3 regions of the Shewanella indica genome follow, and region 1 is predicted to be linked to each of the others. Evidence: predicted binding sites of a transcription regulator. Region 1 holds the regulator's gene; each other region holds the start of a gene.
The links. The regulator NrdR, encoded in region 1, represses ribonucleotide reductase genes. The targets are predictions, from matches to a motif close to AAACACNANATNTNGTGTTT.

Region 1 (6,340 bases):
CAACGAGCCTTGGTCATGGTTTGGCAGATAAGACCACGGCCGAAGCGAGCCATGAAATTGATCGCTTCCGGGGTGACCTTCTCCGCCGCCATGATGAGGTCGCCCTCGTTTTCCCTGTCCTCATCGTCCATCAGGATAACCATTTTGCCCTGACGAATATCCTCGATGATCTCTTCGATACTGTGTAGCGCCATTGTAAGACCTTTATCTCTTGTTCTGTGTAATCAATGAATTCTAACCTGTTAGCGCGCGATAACCAGTGTGCTTGCGCACATCTAGCGCATGAAACCGGCCTTGGCGAGCATAGCCATAGTCACGCCTTCGCTCGGCTGCCCTTCCTCTTTATGCTGCATTAAACGTTCAAGATAGCGGGCTATCTGATCCACCTCCAGATTCACCTGAACTCCGGGACGCAGATCAAGCAAAGTGGTTTCGCTGGCGGTATGGGGCACTATGGTGAGGCGGAAATTACAGCCATCGACTTCGTTGACCGTGAGGCTGACGCCATCTATGGTAATGGAGCCTTTATGGGCAATGTAACGGGCCAGCTCAGCAGGCGCCTCGAGCCAAAACTCCAGCGCCTTGCCCCTTGGGGTCACGCTGATGACCCGCGCCATACCATCCACATGGCCACTGACCAAGTGCCCGCCCAAGCGGGTGCTGGGCGTGACCGCCTTTTCCAGGTTAACTTTGGTGCCGACACTGTAGCGGTCAAAGCCGGTGAGGCTAACGGTTTCAGCCGAAATATCGGCCACATAACCATCCGCCAGGCGTTCAACCACGGTCAGACACACACCGTTGGTGGCAATGCTGTCACCCAATTGGACATCGCCAAGATCCAGCTTGCCGCTGGCCACTGTCAGACGAATATCATCACCACGGCGCTCCAAGGCCCGTATTGTACCGACAGCTTCAATTATTCCGGTAAACATTCAATCACCTATCTTGAGAGTAAGCCGGGTATCATTGCCCAGCTTACGTTGATCTGTTACCCGTATCGCCGGGGTATCGGCTATCTGCTGATAGTTGGGCAAGGCCAGCAGGTTTCGGCCAGCGGCGCCAAGCAGTTTCGGGGCTTGGTAGAGCAGCAGCTCATCGGCCAAACCGGCACTAATAAAGGCGCCGCAAAGCGTTGCCCCGGCCTCGACCAACACCGCATTACAGCTCTGGCTCAGGTGTTGCAGCAGCGCTGTGATATCGACTCTGTTGTCTTCACCGGCCAGCACCAATGTGGTGACATAAGGCGGCAAAGCGGCCAGGAACTCATCCTCATAGGGGCGGCAACTGACCAAGAGTACCGGGCTGACAATCTTCAATAACCTGGCATCGAGCGGCATACGGCAGTTGCTGTCGAGTATCACTCGCAGCGGTTGAATAAGCTCCTGCTCACTCAGGGTTTCACCCAGGCTGCCAAGCTCAGAGTGCCGGACATTCAAGGAAGGGTCATCGGCCAATACGGTTTCAATGCCGGTGAGCAAAGCGCAGCTGCGGGCCCTGAGCCTTTGCACGTCGCGGCGCGCCTCGGGGCCGGTTATCCACTTGGACTCGCCGTTGGCCAACGCCGTCTTGCCATCGAGACTCGCCGCCAGCTTGAGGGTGACCCAGGGACGATTTCGCTCCATCCGCGATAAAAAGCCCGGATTCAACGCTCTGGCCTGCTCAGCCAAGAGACCGCTCTGCACCTGAACCCCGGCCTCCTGCAGCATGCCGATACCTCGGCCGGCCACCTGAGGGTTGGGATCTGTCATAGCCACCACCACCCGCTTGAGGCCATGTTTAATTAAGGCTTCGGCACAGGGCGGGGTGCGACCATAGTGACTGCAGGGTTCGAGGGTGACATAGGCAGTAGCGCCGCGGGCCTTGTCAGCGGCCATTTTCAAGGCATGTACTTCGGCATGGGGCTCACCGGCACGCTGATGCCAGCCTTCGCCGACAATCTTGCCATCGGCATCTATGATGACGCAGCCGACATTGGGGTTGGGGCGGGTTGTATAACGGCCACGGCGAGCCAGCATTATGGCGCGGCTCATCATGGCGATATCAGTATTGGACCACATGGGGGTTTCCGTTACTTAACAGTTGGCTGTGACTGACAGCCTATTTTTTCTCCAGCTTGGCAATCGCTTCACCAAACTCTGACACATCTTCAAAGGCACGATACACAGAGGCAAAACGAATATAGGCCACCTTATCCAGCTCAATAAGATGATCCATCATCAGGTTGCCGATCATTTCCGAGGTCACTTCCCGCTCGCCCGTGGCTCTGAGGGTGGACTTGATCTTGCTGATCGCCTCTTCAATCTTATCCATGGAAACCGGACGTTTCTCGGCGGCGCGCAGCATACCGCCGCGCAGCTTATCCTCATCGAACGGTTGCCTGCTGCCATCGCGCTTGATCACTCTGGGCATGACGAGCTCGGCACCTTCAAAGGTGGTAAAGCGTTCATGACACAGAGTACATTCCCGGCGACGGCGCACCTGATGACCGTCTGCCACCAGCCTGGAATCTATCACCTTGGTATCCGTCGCACTGCAAAATGGACAATGCATTATGCCTCCTGGTGCTCAGTTGCCGGCAGCGGCTGCTGCTAAATGGCAGGAACAAAAATGGCCGCTGAATTCAGCGGCCATCGAAGTTTATCCTATTCCCTTGAAAAGGTTAACCGTAAACAGGGAAGCGAGCGCACAGTTCCAGCACCTGGCTCTTCACGCGCTCGATAACGGCGTCATCGTGAGCATTGTCGAGCACATCACAGATCCAGCCGGTCAGTTCACGGGCTTCGGCTTCCTTGAAACCGCGGCGAGTGATGGCCGGTGTACCGATACGCACCCCGGAGGTCACAAAGGGTGAGCGGGGGTCGTTAGGCACTGAGTTCTTGTTGACTGTGATATTGGCACGGCCCAGAGCGGCGTCGGCTTCTTTACCGGTCAGCTCACGGCCAATCAGGTCCACCAGCATCAGATGGTTGCTGGTACCGCCGGAAACTATCTTGTAACCGCGCTCGAGGAACACCTCAACCATGGCCTTGGCGTTGTTGACCACCTGCTGCTGATAGGTCTTGAATTCCGGCTCCAGTGCTTCTTTGAAGGCCACGGCTTTACCGGCGATAACGTGCATCAGAGGACCACCCTGACCGCCCGGGAATACTGCGGAATTCAGCTTCTTGTACAGTTCTTCATCGTCGGCAGCCGACAGAATCACACCACCGCGGGGACCGGCCAGCGTCTTGTGAGTGGTCGAAGTCACCACGTGGGCGTGCGGCACAGGGTTAGGATAAACACCGGCAGCGATAAGACCGGCCACGTGGGCCATATCGACAAACAGGTAAGCGCCAATTTTGTCGGCGATTTCGCGCAGCTTGGCCCAGTCAACTATGCCTGAGTAGGCCGAGAAGCCGCCGATGATCATCTTGGGCTTGTGTTCCAGCGCCAGCGTTTCGAGTTCGCTGTAGTCAATCTTGCCGGACTCATCGATACCGTAAGGGATGATGTTGTACAGCTTGCCGGAAAAGTTAACCGGAGAGCCGTGGGTCAGGTGACCACCGTGAGCCAGGTTCATCCCCAGTACGGTATCGCCGGGTTGCAGCAACGCCATATAAACCGCGCTGTTGGCCTGTGAACCTGAGTGTGGCTGAACGTTGGCGTAAGTAGCGCCAAACAGCTGCTTGGCACGCTCAATTGCCAGAGTCTCCACCACATCGACATACTCACAACCACCGTAATAACGCTTGCCTGGATAACCTTCGGCATACTTGTTGGTCAGTTGTGAGCCCTGGGCTTCCATGACTCTGGGGCTGGTGTAGTTTTCGGAGGCGATCAGCTCAATGTGCTCTTCCTGACGACGGGTTTCATCCTCAATCGCCTTGAACAGCTCAGGATCATAGTCGGCAATGTTCATACTTTTCTTCAGCATCTGTCACTCCAGCTGGCAAATCTTATTGGTAGGGTTGCGCGGTATTCTACTCTGAGTGTGACAAATATCCCAGTCGCAGGATGATGAAAATCCTTGTGTCAGCAGATGACTATGTTTCATTTGCTGAACAATGGTGCCGCTATCCGGCCGCATCTGGCAGGAGCCCTGGCAAATTGGTAAACTGCCGCCAGTTTAGGAAAACTCAGTTCAGGACAACAGAGAAACAATATGGCTCAGTTTGTATACAGCATGCTGAGGGTCGGCAAAATAGTGCCGCCCAAAAAGCAGATCCTCAAAGATATTTCATTGAGTTTCTTCCCCGGCGCCAAAATTGGTGTCCTGGGTCTCAACGGCTCGGGTAAATCCACCCTGTTGAAAATCATGGCAGGTCTGGACACAGAAATTGAAGGTGAAGCCCGTCCCATGCCGGGACTCAAGATAGGTTACCTGCCCCAGGAGCCCCAGCTTGATCCCAACAAGACAGTACGGGAAACCATAGAAGAAGCCGTCAGCGAAGCCAAAAACGCCCTCAAGCGTCTGGATGAAGTCTATGCGGCCTATGCTGAGCCGGATGCCGACTTCGACGCCCTGGCCAAGGAGCAAGGCGAACTGGAAGCCATCATTCAGGCCCAGGATGCCCACAATCTGGACAATATTCTCGAGCGCGCCGCCAACGCCCTGCGTCTGCCGGAATGGGACGCCAAGGTGGAGGTGCTCTCCGGGGGTGAACGTCGCCGGGTGGCCATCTGTCGTCTGCTGCTGGAAAAGCCGGAGATGCTGCTGCTGGACGAACCAACCAACCACCTGGATGCCGAATCCGTTGCCTGGCTGGAGCACTTCCTGCAGGAATACTCAGGCACTGTGGTCGCCATTACCCACGACCGTTACTTCCTCGACAATGCCGCCGGCTGGATCCTGGAGCTGGACCGGGGTGAAGGTATCCCATGGCAGGGCAACTACTCCTCCTGGCTGGAGCAGAAAGATGCCCGTCTGAAGCAGGAAGCCGCCAGCGAAAGCGCCCGCCAAAAGACGATTGCCAAGGAATTGGAGTGGGTGCGTCAGGGTGCCAAGGGACGTCAGTCCAAGGGCAAGGCCCGTATGGCCCGCTTCGAAGAGCTGAACAGCTCAGATTATCAGCGCCGCAACGAGACCAATGAGCTGTTTATTCCGCCCGGTCCTCGCCTGGGTGACAAGGTGATTGAGGTGCGCAATCTCACCAAGAGCTATGGTGACCGGATTCTGATAGACAACTTAAGCTTCAGCGTTCCCAAGGGCGCCATAGTCGGTATTATCGGTGCCAACGGTGCCGGTAAGTCGACCCTGTTCAGAATGCTCAGCGGCGCCGAGCAACCGGACAGCGGTGAAATCGAGATAGGTGATACGGTACAAATCGCCTCTGTGGAACAGTTCCGTGACTCGATGAACGACAAGAACACGGTTTGGGAAGAGATCTCCGGCGGTCAGGACATAATGCGGATCAACAATCTGGAGATCCCGAGCCGCGCCTATGTCGGTCGCTTCAACTTCCGTGGTGGCGATCAGCAGAAGATCATCGGCTCACTTTCAGGTGGTGAACGTAACCGGGTGCATCTGGCCAAGCTGCTGCAGGCCGGCGGCAACGTGTTGCTGCTCGACGAACCGACCAACGATCTGGACGTGGAAACTCTGCGGGCACTGGAAGAAGCGCTGTTGGAATTCCCCGGCTGCGCCATGGTGATCTCGCACGACCGTTGGTTCCTCGACCGTATCTGTACTCACATCCTCGACTACCGTGACGAGGGGCAGGTTAACTTCTACGAAGGTAACTACACAGAATACTCGGCCTGGCTGAAAAACCAATTCGGTGCCGATGTGATTGAGCCGCACAGACTCAAGTACAAGCGGATGACCAAGTAATAGAAAAACCGTACAAAAACGGAGGCAAACGCCTCCGTTTTTTATTTCCTTTAACCCAGGCCGGCTTCAGAATCGTCCAACTGCCTGCCACTGTCCGAGCGAAACGCCTGCTCTCTTGGCACACACTCAAACACTTCACGCACATAATGGCGTTTGCCGCGGTTACCTATCCGCTCCAGCTTCATTCCCGGCATCTGCCGCTGGTAGAGCTCGGCCTTGGCCGGATCCCAAGAGACCCGAATAATCTCCTGCGCCGCTCTTGTTGTTTCCACCAGGCACTTATAGTCCTGACGTTGCCCCTTGGGCTGTGCGGCAGCCAGAGGCAGGCTCAAGAGTATGGCCAAAGGCAATATCAGCTTGTTCATCATCCGCTCCTCAATTGGCCTGATAGTAATAAATCTTGTTGGTAGACGGGCCGCCGCCGACACACTTGTGATCGCCGGGTGGGCAGCCTGGTTCCGACTTCACCTTCTCCATCTTTTCGCCGGCATTGCCAATGCCTATCAAATACATATAGCTATCGGCCACAGT
Region 2 (6,340 bases), 860 kb from region 1:
GATCCGGCAGGGCGCCGAAATCGATTTTGTCGCGGCTGACATCCACTTCTTCCGGGCGCCAGAAGAAAGACAACTGCTTTTCGATCAGTTTCTCGAATACTTCGTACTTCTGTTGATCGTAACGGGCCACGTTAACCGCCTGACCGAGAAACATAGGTTCGCGGGTGGCATCGTTGGGGGTTTGACAAAAAATTGAATAAGCCATGATCTACTCTTTCCAAACAACGGGGCCACCTGGGCCCCGAACTTGTTACTTAACCCTGCTTAAATCTTGCAGGCGCCGCCGGCACAACCGTCGTCTTCCTTCTCGATGCTGGTAATGTCATCGAATTTGTCGGAAGCACCATCACGGGTGTTGTGGTAGTAAAGGGTCTTGACCCCGAGTTTGTAGGCGGTCAACAGATCCTTGAGCAGCAGCTTCATTGGAACTTTGTTACTTTCAAACTTGGATGGGTCATAGTTGGTATTGGCCGAAATCGCCTGATCGACAAACTTCTGCATAATACCCACCAACTGCAGGTAACCGTCGTTGCCGGGCATCTGCCACAGCAACTCGTACTTGTCCTTGAGCTCATCAAAATCGGGCACCACTTGCTTGAGCTGGCCATCTTTACTGGCCTTGACGCTGATAAGGCCGCGTGGAGGCTCAATACCATTGGTGGCGTTGGAGATCTGCGAAGAGGTCTCGGATGGCATCAGTGCCGACAGAGTCGAGTTACGCAGGCCATGCTGCTTGATATCGTGACGCAGGGCATCCCAATCCAGGTGCAGCGGCTCATCACAAATCTTGTCCAGATCCCGCTTGTAGGTATCTACCGGCATGATCCCCTGAGAATAAGTGGTCTCATGGAACAGCGGGCAGGCACCCAGCTCTTTGGCCAGATTCATCGAGGCTTTGAGCAGGTAGTACTGTATGGCTTCAAATGTTTTGTGAGTCAGGCCGTTGGCGCTGCCATCAGAGTATTTCACGCCGTTCTTGGCCAGATAGTTGGCGAAGTTGATGACCCCGATACCCAGAGTGCGGCGGTTCATCGATGCCGTCTTGGCAGCGGGAATAGGGTAGTCCTGGTAATCCAGCAGGTTATCCAGGGCGCGCACGGCCAAATCGGCAAGGCCTTCCAGTTCGCCCAAGTCTTTTATCGCACCCAGGTTCAGCGCTGACAGAGTACAAAGGGCGATTTCGCCATTGGGATCGTCAATGTTGTTCAGTGGCTTGGTTGGCAGGGCAATCTCAAGGCACAGGTTGGATTGACGCACAGGGGCCACTTCGGCGTTGAAGGGGCTGTGGGTGTTACAGTGATCCACGTTCTGCACATAGATGCGACCTGTGGAGGCGCGCTCCTGCATCATCAGCGAGAAGAGCTCGACCGCTTTAAGGGTCTTCTTGCGAATGCTCGGATCTTGCTCATATTTCACATACAGGCGTTCGAATTCGTCCTGATCGGCAAAGAAGGCATCATACAAGCCGGGAACGTCCGATGGGCTGAACAGAGTGATATTTTGGCCCTTGATCATCCGCTGATACATCAGCTTGTTGATCTGAACGCCATAGTCCAGGTGACGGATACGGTTGTCTTCAACACCACGGTTGTTTTTCAGAACCAGCAGCGATTCAACTTCCAGGTGCCAGATAGGGTAGAACAGGGTTGCAGCACCGCCGCGAACGCCGCCCTGGGAGCAGGATTTCACCGCAGTTTGGAAATATTTGTAAAAAGGCAAACAACCTGTGTGGAAGGCTTCGCCGCCACGAATAGGGCTGCCCAGGGCGCGAATACGGCCGGCGTTCACACCGATACCGGCTCTCTGGCTGACATATTTGACGATGGATGAGGCCGTGGCATTGATAGAATCCAGGCTGTCATCACACTCGATCAGCACGCAAGAGCTGAACTGACGTGTCGGCGTACGCACACCGGACATGATAGGGGTCGGCAGAGAGATCTTGAAGGTAGAAACCGCATCATAAAAGTCTTTGACATACTGCAGCCGGGTTTCTTTCGGATAACGGGCAAACAGACAGGCGGCGACCAGAATGTAGAGGAACTGGGCACTTTCGTAGACTTCATGAGTCACACGGTTTTGTACCAGATACTTGCCTTCCAGCTGTTTGACGGCAGCATAGGAGAAGTTCATGTCGCGCCAGTGGTCGATATAGCTGTCGAGTACATCCAACTCTTCACGGCTGTAGTCTTCCAACAGGTGCTTGTCGTACTTGCCCATGGCAACCAACTTGCTGACATGATCAACCAGTTTTGGCGGCTCAAACTGACCAAAGGCTTTCTTACGCAAATGAAAAACAGCAAGGCGGGCGGCCAGGAACTGATAGTCCGGAGAGTCGGGAGAGATCAGATCGGCTGCGGCCTTGATAATGGTTTCATGGATGGCTTCAGTGGGAATACCATCATAAAACTGCAGGTGAGAACGTAACTCCACCTCGGAGACCGAGACGTTGTTTAATCCTTTGGCTGCCCAGGTGATAACGCGATGGATCTTATCGAGATCTATGGTCTCGCGTGCGCCACTGCGTTTGGTAACTGTCATAGTGCTATTCATTGAAGATAGGCCTTGGTTGTAATATCTGTGACAATGACGCGTCGGCGTCATTAAACCTTCCCTTGTAAAACAATCAACCGAACAGTTAACGACGGCGGCCCGAGTGGGCTCTGTTAACCGGGAGTTTTCAGTGCAAGACTAGTATGTTTGATTGCGACTGATACACAAGATATGGTGTTTTTCTATATCTTGGATAACAAGATAGTGAGGTGTGGCACTTTTTGCAAGCCTGAGTTTTGGGTATATCTTGTGGATATCTTGAGGATATTGAGTGGCCGATTCCGCAAAGCTGCATCATTGCTGGCGCACAGTCATCATGGTTAAAAATTAAGCGATCTCACTCAAGGTGATCGACTGCTAAAATAAGCAGCGATCCGCGATCTTGCTCAGATCCGCTCGGTTAAAGTAGCATCCGGACTGCGACTTTCATTAAGGCCTTGTCCCCTCGGGAAAACAGTGCCGATTTAGCGTTTTTCTTACCTTGTTACCACAATGGCAGAGACATCACTGCCTGTGGATGGTTCAACTGCCAATCTGCGCCCCAGTCTGCCGGTTTATCCTCTGCCGCCAGATATCCCCACATGGCGATGGCAGAGGGCATATTAACCGCCTGCGCCGCGGCTATGTCGCGCTCTGCATCGCCAAGATAGAGAATACGTTCGGTCGCGCAGTTAAGCTGCTGGGCCCCCAGTAACATAGGAGCCGGGTGGGGCTTGCGATAGAGGGTAGTATCGGCACTGATCACAGCATCAAAGCGTTTAAGCAGCCCGATGCGCTCTAACAAGGGACGGGTAAAACGCGCTGGTTTATTGGTGACAATCCCCAGCGGCATAGCTCTTGAACGGGCACTGTCCAGCAAGGCTTCTATGCCTTCAAACAAACAGGCTTTTTGGCCGTTGACCGCATCATATTCCCTGAGCATCGCTTGCCGGAGATGCTCCTGCTCTTCGGCTGAGGCTTGGGGCACGGCGGCTTGCACCATGGCAAGCGAGCCGTGAGAGGCCAGAGTGCGCAAAAGTTTGCGCTTATCTTCTATCGATACCCCATGGGATGCCAGCGCCAAGGCCAGCGCTTCGGTCAGGTCCTCGGCGGTATCCACCAAAGTTCCATCCAAGTCGAACAGAATCCCTTGAAACGGCAGCTTAGGCGTCATGGCATCAGTCCTGGCGCTGACAGGCAATCATGTAGTTGACGTCAACGCTCTTGGTGTAACTGAATACGCCACTCAAAGGGTTGTATTTTATGCCCAGCGCGTCACGACACAATAGTTCAGTGTTTTCTGCCATGGCGATTAACTCGGATGGGCGGATAAACTTACTGTGGTCATGGGTTCCGGCCGGCAACATTTTCAGTACATACTCGGCACCGAGTATGGTTTGCACCCAGGACATGATGTTGCGGTTAATGGTGGAGAAGAACACCCAACCACCGGGCTTGACCATATCGCAACAAGCCTGGATCACAGATTGCGGATCCGGTACATGCTCGAGCATTTCCATACAGGTAACTGTGTCGTAATGCCCCTGATGATTCTGGGCATGCACTTCGGCAGTTTCTTGCAGGTAGTCTATGCTGACGCCGGCTTCCAGCGCATGCAGCCTGGCGACTTCCAACGGCTCAAAACCCATATCCAGCCCGGTGACCTTGGCGCCGATGCGGGCCATGCTCTCGGAAAGAATGCCGCCGCCACAGCCGACATCCAGCACCAGTTTGTCAAAGATACCGCCGGATTGGGCATCTATATAATTAAGGCGCAGTGGGTTGAGTTCATGCAGCGGCTTGAATTCACCGGCAGGATCCCACCAACTGGCGGCCATACTTTCAAACTTGGCAATTTCCTGAGGGTCGACATTGGGTTGAGAAGACATATTCGGACCTGAAACAGCAATATTAAGGATGCGCCTATTATAACCATATAAGCCATAGGGAAGGGCAGTATAAATTGGCGCCTCAATGTGATCGGCGGCACTAAAGGCCAAAAGCTGGACAAAATATCGGCAAGATTCGGTTTTTGATGATAAAAACAACAACGGAACTCATGTCTATGACAGTGATATCAGCCCCCGCTCGCGACTTGTATCATGCCCTTGGCGTTTTTGGCTGCAAAGGCGGCTTTAAGGACTTCCGACATTAAATAACTGTGTTAGAATGCCAAATCACGTTTGTTGGGCTCGACAATGACACGGATTTACAAGTTGTCAGCTAATTTAAGGGGATCGAGCAGTTTATGACTGATCTGGCTTTATCAATTTCGCCAATAAATATTGAAGACGAACTAAAGAACTCCTATCTGGATTACGCCATGAGCGTTATCGTCGGGCGGGCATTGCCAGACGTACGCGATGGCCTCAAGCCGGTGCATCGCCGCGTACTCTTTGCGATGAACGAGCTGAAAAACGATTGGAATAAACCCTATAAGAAGTCGGCACGTGTTGTCGGTGACGTGATAGGTAAGTATCACCCTCATGGTGATAGCGCCGTATACGACACCATAGTGCGGATGGCACAGCCTTTCTCGCTGCGTTACACCCTGGTAGATGGTCAAGGTAACTTCGGCTCCATCGACGGCGATGCCGCGGCGGCCATGCGTTATACCGAAATTCGTATGGAAAAGCTGGCGCATCAACTGCTGGCTGACCTTGAGAAAGAAACCGTCGATTATGTCCCCAACTACGACGGCACCGAAATGATCCCGGCCGTATTGCCGACCCGGATCCCCAACCTGCTGGTCAACGGCTCCTCCGGTATTGCGGTGGGCATGGCCACCAATATTCCGCCGCATAACCTGAACGAAGTGGTTAAAGGCTGTTTGGCGCTTATTGAAGAACCTGAGCTGTCTATCGAACAGTTGATGGAGTATATCCCGGGCCCGGACTTCCCGACTGCCGCCATTATCAATGGCAAGAAAGGCATAGAGGAAGCGTACCGTACCGGCCGCGGTAAGGCGATTATGCGCGCCCGTGCCGAGGTGGAAACCGAAGACAATGGCCGCGAGCGGATCATTGTTACCGAGATCCCGTACCAGGTGAACAAGGCTCGTTTGATTGAAAAAATTGCCGAGCTGGTAAAAGACAAGAAAATTGAAGGCATCAGCGGCCTGCGCGATGAGTCTGATAAAGACGGTATGCGTATTGTGGTTGAGGTCAAGCGCGGCGAAGTCGCCGAGGTGGTACTCAACAACCTCTATGCCCAGACCCAGATGCAAACCTCTTTTGGTATCAACATGGTGGCTTTGACCAATGGCCAGCCCAAGTTGTTTAACCTCAAGGAGATGCTGGAAGCCTTTATTCTGCACCGCCGCGAAGTGGTCACCCGCAGAACCGTGTTTGAACTGCGTAAAGCCCGCGAACGCGCGCATATTCTGGAAGCCCTGGCTATCGCCCTGGCCAACATCGACCCTGTGATTGCGCTGATCAAGGCCTCTCCAACACCGGCCGAAGCCAAGGTTAAACTGGTGGAAACCGGTTGGCAGCTCGGCAACGTGCAGGGCATGTTGGAAAAAGCCGGTGATGATGCCGCCCGTCCCGAGTGGCTGGAGCCGGAGTTTGGTATTCGCGATGGTCTCTACTATCTGACTGAGCAGCAAGCCCAGGCTATCCTAGAGCTGCGTCTGCACCGTCTGACCGGTCTTGAGCACGAGAAGATCCTCCAGGAATATGAAGAACTGCTGGAGCTGATTGCTGGATTGCTGCATATCCTCAGAAGCCCAGAGCGTCTGATGGAAGTGATCAAAGAAGAGTTGGAAGAAGTACTTGAGCAATATGGTGACGAGCGTCGCACCGAGATC
Region 3 (6,340 bases), 500 kb from region 1:
AAACCCGGTAACGGCAGTAATGCCCATTTCTCTGCCCAGCGCTGTCATGGGATGCACAACGACCAACCCCCGAACCGACTTTTTGAGCTTGCCCATATCGGCCTGTTCGGCCTTGGTGAGTGCACGGCTAAACGGCAGATCGCGAATAGACTGCCCCTGTTTGCCAAGCTGACGACTCTGCTGCCCCTTGATGGCTGCAATCCGCTTACTGACGGCGGCGATTTCCCGCTGAAACTGGGCAATGATAGGACCATCGCCACGTTGCTCTGCGGCGGCCAATTTACGGCGATACTGATCCAGCTTATCGTTGAGCTGTTGCAGCTCCTGCTTCAAATTCATTCTGTTACCTTACAAAATCCCGGCACCCTGAGAATGGACGGCCTGGTTGCCGTAAATGTGCCGGACAGAAGTATAACAGCAACTCAAGCTCAGGTGACGGGGTTTTTTAGCAGGGAAAAGCAATTGTGTTAACCAGTTTTCACTTTTGTACTTATTGAGGGGCTTTGAGCAGGTGTATCACCTGATTGGCCGAACCGCGAAACTTCAATGAGGGGTCCGCTTGCTCCTGCACAAATTTACCATCCACCAACACATGAATAAGCCCGAGCAATTCCCGCTGCGCAGGACTGAGCTCATCGAGACGATAACCAGTCCAGAGCCAGACATCCTTTCCCGGGCATTCGTCGCGCACCCGCAACAGCAAGGCCTTGATGGCGTCAAGATTGCCCGGATACAGTGGGTCACCGCCGGAGAGTGACAGGCCCCTTCTCGGGATCCGGCTGTCATTGAGATCGGTAATGATCCTGTCAGACATCGCCTGGTCAAAAGGATGCCCGGAGCGGGGATCCCAGGTTGACTGGTTATAACAACCCCGGCACTGATGTTCACAACCGGAGACAAACAGGGTTACCCGGGTGCCCGGTCCATTGACGACATCCACGGGGTAATACTGATGATAGTTCATAGCTATATCCACAAGGCGCCCCTTGGGGCGCCTTTATTTAGGGAAAGGGGCAAAAATGCAAGCGTAAGTACACAGAGTACTGTTTTACATCTTCCTTTCGTTAGAGGTGCTTAACCCGACGCTTGACCTCTTCCTGCTTACCGTGATTAAAGGGTCTGGCATCCGGGCTGCCAAGATACCCACAAACCCTGCGGGTCACAGACACCCGACTGGGCTCATGATTACCGCATTTGGGGCAGGTAAAGCCCTTGCTGGTACAGATAAACTCACCAGTAAAGCCACAGTCGTAACACTCATCTATCGGTGTGTTGGTTCCATAGTAAGGCACCCGGCTATAGCTGTAATCCCAGACATTCTCAAGCGCTTCCAGGTTGTGCTGCATATTCGGGTATTCGCCATAGCAGATGAACCCCCCATTGGCGAGCTCAGGATACGGCTGTTCAAAATCGAGTTTGTCGTAAGGGTTCACCTTCTTCTCTACATCCAGGTGGAAACTATTGGTGTAATAGCCCTTATCGGTGACACCATCAACCAGGCCAAAACGCTTGACATCCAGCTTGGCAAATCGGCTGCACAGGCTCTCACTCGGTGTGCTGTAGAGACTGAAACCATAACCGGTTTCCTCTTTCCAACGCACAGTGGCCGCCTTGAGGTGAGCCACTATGGCAACCGCTTTCTGCCTCAATGCTTCATCGTCAAACACATGAGTGTCTGTGCCATAAAGCGCATTGATTGTCTCATGCAGGCCAATGTAGCCCAGAGAGATGGAAGCTCGGCCATTTTTGAAGATTTCGGCAATGTTGTCATCACCGCGCAGGCGCACGCCGCAAGCCCCTTCCATATAGAGAATGGGCGCCACTCTGGCCTTGACGTTGGCCAGGCGTTCGATGCGGGTATCCAATGCCTTGCGGGCCATCTCCAGCCTTTGATCCAAAATGCGATAAAACTCGGCTTCATCGCCCTTGGCCTCCAACGCCACCCTCGGCAGGTTCAGGCTGACGACGCCTAAGTTGTTGCGACCTTCATGCAGCAGCTCGCCGTTTTCCTCATAGGTGCCAAGGAAACTGCGGCAACCCATAGGAGTCTTGAATGAGCCAGTAACCTTGACCACCTGCTCATAGTTAAGAATATCCGGATACATGCGGATGCTGGCACATTCGAGCGCCAACTGCTTGATATCGTAGTTGCAGTCGCCGGCCTTGTGGTTAATACCATCACGAATGGCAAACACCAACTTGGGGAAAACCGCTGTTTTACGGTTCTTGCCAAGGCCTTCCATACGGATCCGCAAAATAGACTCTTGGATCAGCCGTGACTCCCAGCTGGTACCCAAACCAAAACCGAAGGTAACAAAAGGCGTCTGACCATTAGCGGTATGCAGGGTATTGACCTCATATTCCAGCGACTGGAAGGCGTCGTGACACTCTTTCTTGGTCTGCTCTGTGGCAAACGCCTTGGCATCGGTAATCCCCCACTTGAGCGCCGTTTGATAATGCTTGTCGTAGCTCTTGGCCACAAAGGGGGCCAACACTTCATCTATGCGGTTGATGGTGGTGCCGCCATAAATATGGCTGGCGACCTGGGCGATGATCTGCGCGGTAACTGCAGTGGCAGTCGAGATGGATTTTGGCGTTTCAATCTCGGCATTGCCCATCTTGAACCCTTGGGTCAACATGCCACCGAGATCGATCAGCATACAGTTGAACATAGGGAAGAAAGGTGAATAGTCGAGATCGTGATAGTGGATCTCACCGGCCTCATGGGCGGCAACCACATCCTTGGGCAGGATATGATGTTTAGCATAATGTTTGGCGACAATACCGGCCAAGAGATCCCTCTGGGTGGGGATCACCTTGGAATCTTTATTGGCATTTTCGTTGAGCAAGGTCGCGTTACTCTGCTCGACCAGGCCGCGGATCTCCAGATTCAGGCGGCTGCTGGATTCACGGCAGATATCTCTGTCATGACGATATTCTATGTAGCTACGGGCCACTTGCTTGTACGGCCCTTCCATCAATAGATTTTCTACCCTGTCCTGCAACTCCTGGATATTGACCTCGGCCTTGTCGGTTACCGCCTGGGTGACCAAAGCTGCAACTGTGGCCGCATAGTCCGCATCTTCTATACCGCAGTGGCTAGAGGCCGCCAGCACCGCATCCCTTATCCTTGTTTCGTCGAACTGAGTACGGCACCCGTCCCGCTTAATCACTACCGGCATTTCTTTAATCTCCATGTTGTTTATTTAACACCATATATAGTGGTGTTTTATTAACCAAGCACTATATGTGGAGATTAAGCGACAAATCGCTCTTCAATACCATGATCTGGATCATGGTATTGAAGAGGATGAACAACACTATGGGATTAGTGCCGACGAGCACAACTTGTGGAGATTTTTCCCTTGACCGGGCTCCAAACGGCCGCTAGTCAGTACCTCTTTACCAAGGCCAGATAACTGTTGATTTGCCCACTGCCCTGCTGCTGGCTGCCCATGGCTGCAGCGGTGCGCATCAGCGCGCTGACACCACTGAGCCGGGATAACAGTTGCGGCTCTTGCAGTGCGGAGTCGACCTTGGCCGCTAGCTTGCTGCTGCCATTGCCGCTCTCTGCGCTCTTGGCAGTTTGGTTTTCGCCCTTGAGCACGGCATCCAACTGAGCCGCCACCTTGTTGGCCGCCAAAGAGCTCGATGGGGTATACATCATCCCCATATTGCCCATAAGACTGTCCGCTCCCTCAAGTGCATTGAGCAAAGGGCTTTGGCTGGCCTGTTGTCTGAGCAAACCAATCTGGCCTTGAATAAACTCCTTGAGGCTGACGTTATCCTTGGTATCAACTCCCATCAGGCCATTGCCCTGCAATTTGACCATCTGACTTTCAGACAACAGCCCTTCCTCGCCGAGGCGCGCCAACAGCTTGGGCAAATCGGCACTGCTGAACTGGCCTGAGCCGAAAAACTCCTTGGCCAACTCCTGCACCCGTGCGGCTCTTTTGCCATCGTTGGAGATAGATATGCTGTCCTGCCCTATATTTGCCGAGGTTGAGCCCTTGCTTTTGTTGTCACTGACAGTTTCAGTGTCGACAACCGAGAGGCCGCTGCCGCTGGTCAAACGATTGTTGACGCCATAGGCATCGACCCCGGACAATCTGGGATCAACAGAAGAATGGATTGGCTGCATGTCAGTTTTCCGTCATATCGACGTTCTATTGGTTGTTTTTAAGACAAGATTGCTTGAGAAATGTCAGAAAAACGCCCTTTGAGCGCCTTGATGCTAATGATGTGCTGAACTATGCAGAAAGTGTGCCCACACCGCAGAAAATGTGCCCACACCAAGCATTAATAAAAAGCGCCTGCTTCAGAGACGCCCCAACGCCGCATCAATCAGATGCGAGGCCTGCTGCACCGCCTTCTCACCGGCGGCAATGGCTTCACTGGCACGGTGGAACTCCATAGTGCCTATATCCGACACCTTAGGTACAATACAGATATCCGGTGGATCTCCCATTAAACGCGCGCGCTTGTGGCGCTGCTCCAGAATATCCATCGACTGTGACATCACAGCCAACATACCGGGTTCAGCCTTATTGCCAAGAGAGAACTTGTCGGTCAGGCCGGAAATATAATCCTTGCCCTTGGCCAACAGATCCATAAAACCACTCTCAGAGGAGTGTTCCGCCACTTTACTCTGCAATGAAGGTTCTTCGCTATTAAGCGCCACCGGCAACACTTGCAGTTGCTCGCGCCTATGACCATGCAAATCGACGCCTATCACCAAACTCGCGCCCATAGCTCTGGCCACAGACACAGGAATGGGATTCACCACAGCGCCATCCACCAGCCAGCGATGCCCCTGACGCACTGGCGACATGATCCCCGGCATGGAACAGGAAGCTCTGACGGCTTGGCGTAAATCCCCCTGACGGAACCAGATCTCCTGCCCTGAGTAGAGGTCGGTTGACACGGCAGTAAAAGGATATTTAAGTTCTTCAATCAGGAGATCACCGATGCGATCTTGAATGGCACTGAATACCTTATCACCACTGATGAGTCCGCCCTTACCCCAACTAATATCCATCAACCCCAACACATCCCAGCTGGAAAAACTGCGCACCCAGTCTTCCAGCTCTTCGAGGCGCTCATTGGCATAAGCCGCACCGACCAGGGCACCTATAGATGAACCGGCCACCTTATCTGGCTTTACTCCCATTGCTGCCAAGCCTTTGAGTACACCTATATGGGCCCATCCTTTGGCGGCGCCGCTTCCAAGAGCAACTCCGATACAGGGTTCATGACTCTGCGCCATCCTCTCTCCTTAATATTTTCTACCAATCACGCAGCCTAAGCTCAATCAGCCAAAGCAGCATACACCCGAAGCCGGAGCTGCTCCAGATTTTATCCCTGGAGCCTGTTGTGGTTAACTCAAGACATTTTAAAACCAGTCAGCAACCATTTCGACACTCTATTGACTAAATACATGCCCCACAGCGTAAAAGCCGTTATAATATGCGGTCGTTTTTATTGAGGAGTTTCACCTTTGCATTTTTCCGATTTTTCGCTGGATCAGCGTCTGCTGCAAACCCTTAAACATATGGGTATCGATGAGCCCACAGAGATTCAGCGTGAAGCGATTCCCGTGGCGCTGGCCGGGAAAGACCTGATGGCCTCATCCAAGACGGGCTCGGGGAAAACCTTGGCCTTTTTGCTGCCGGCGATGCAAAGGGTGATCTCCACCAAGGCGCTCAGCAAGCGCGATCCCAGGGTACTGATACTCCTGCCGACCCGTGAGCTGGCCAACCAGGTCTACGCTCAGTTGCGTCTACTGGTTGCCAATACCCAGTACCGGGCCATCAGTGTGCTTGGCGGGGAAAATTTCAACGATCAGGCCAAGGCGCTGGCGCGGGATCCGCATTTTATCGTCGCCACCCCGGGGCGGATTGCCGATCACCTGTCACAACGCCATCTGTATCTGGAAGGGCTGGAACTGCTTATTCTTGACGAAGCCGACCGCATGCTGGATCTCGGCTTTGCACCACAACTCAAGGCAATCAACGACGCCGCCAACCATAGACGGCGGCAAACCCTGATGTTTTCGGCCACTTTGGAACATGAAGAGGTCAATGATATCGCCGCCACCTTGCTCAATGACCCGCAACATGTGGCCATTGGCGCCGCCAATGCCGAGCATCAGGACATACACCAGCGGATTTTCCTCTGTGACCATCTGGATCATAAAGAGACGCTGCTGATTGAACTGCTAAAGCGCGAACAACAGCGTCAGGTGATCATATTCACCGCTACCCGCCAGGATACCGACAGATTAGCCGAAAAGCTCAAGCAACAAGGCTACAGCGCGGTGGCGCTCAGTGGTGAACTGCGC

Region 2: the regulator NrdR is predicted to act here: its motif matches at 2,714-2,733, upstream of nrdA (class 1a ribonucleoside-diphosphate reductase subunit alpha).
Region 3: the regulator NrdR is predicted to act here: its motif matches at 3,208-3,227, upstream of nrdD (anaerobic ribonucleoside-triphosphate reductase).

What each region holds. Positions count from the first base shown of each region.
Region 1 is NZ_JAWXXR010000001.1:2,737,902-2,744,241, reverse strand. It holds gene ribBA (bifunctional 3,4-dihydroxy-2-butanone-4-phosphate synthase/GTP cyclohydrolase II) at 1-194, opposite strand, end outside; gene SIL79_RS12335 (riboflavin synthase) at 276-932, opposite strand; gene ribD (bifunctional diaminohydroxyphosphoribosylaminopyrimidine deaminase/5-amino-6-(5-phosphoribosylamino)uracil reductase RibD) at 933-2,057, opposite strand; gene nrdR (transcriptional regulator NrdR) at 2,098-2,550, opposite strand; gene glyA (serine hydroxymethyltransferase) at 2,660-3,913, opposite strand; gene ettA (energy-dependent translational throttle protein EttA) at 4,142-5,809, shown strand; gene SIL79_RS12310 (TapY2 family type IVa secretion system protein) at 5,860-6,174, opposite strand; gene SIL79_RS12305 (PilC/PilY family type IV pilus protein) at 6,185-6,340, opposite strand, start outside.
Region 2 is NZ_JAWXXR010000001.1:3,593,621-3,599,960, forward strand. It holds gene nrdB (class Ia ribonucleoside-diphosphate reductase subunit beta) at 1-205, opposite strand, end outside; gene nrdA (class 1a ribonucleoside-diphosphate reductase subunit alpha) at 265-2,553, opposite strand; gene SIL79_RS16110 (HAD family hydrolase) at 3,038-3,706, opposite strand; gene ubiG (bifunctional 2-polyprenyl-6-hydroxyphenol methylase/3-demethylubiquinol 3-O-methyltransferase UbiG) at 3,711-4,421, opposite strand; gene gyrA (DNA topoisomerase (ATP-hydrolyzing) subunit A) at 4,781-6,340, shown strand, end outside.
Region 3 is NZ_JAWXXR010000001.1:3,239,023-3,245,362, reverse strand. It holds gene SIL79_RS14505 (YibL family ribosome-associated protein) at 1-339, opposite strand, end outside; gene nrdG (anaerobic ribonucleoside-triphosphate reductase-activating protein) at 491-964, opposite strand; gene nrdD (anaerobic ribonucleoside-triphosphate reductase) at 1,065-3,182, opposite strand; gene SIL79_RS14490 (hypothetical protein) at 3,392-4,141, opposite strand; gene rssA (patatin-like phospholipase RssA) at 4,319-5,266, opposite strand; gene SIL79_RS14480 (DEAD/DEAH box helicase) at 5,498-6,340, shown strand, end outside.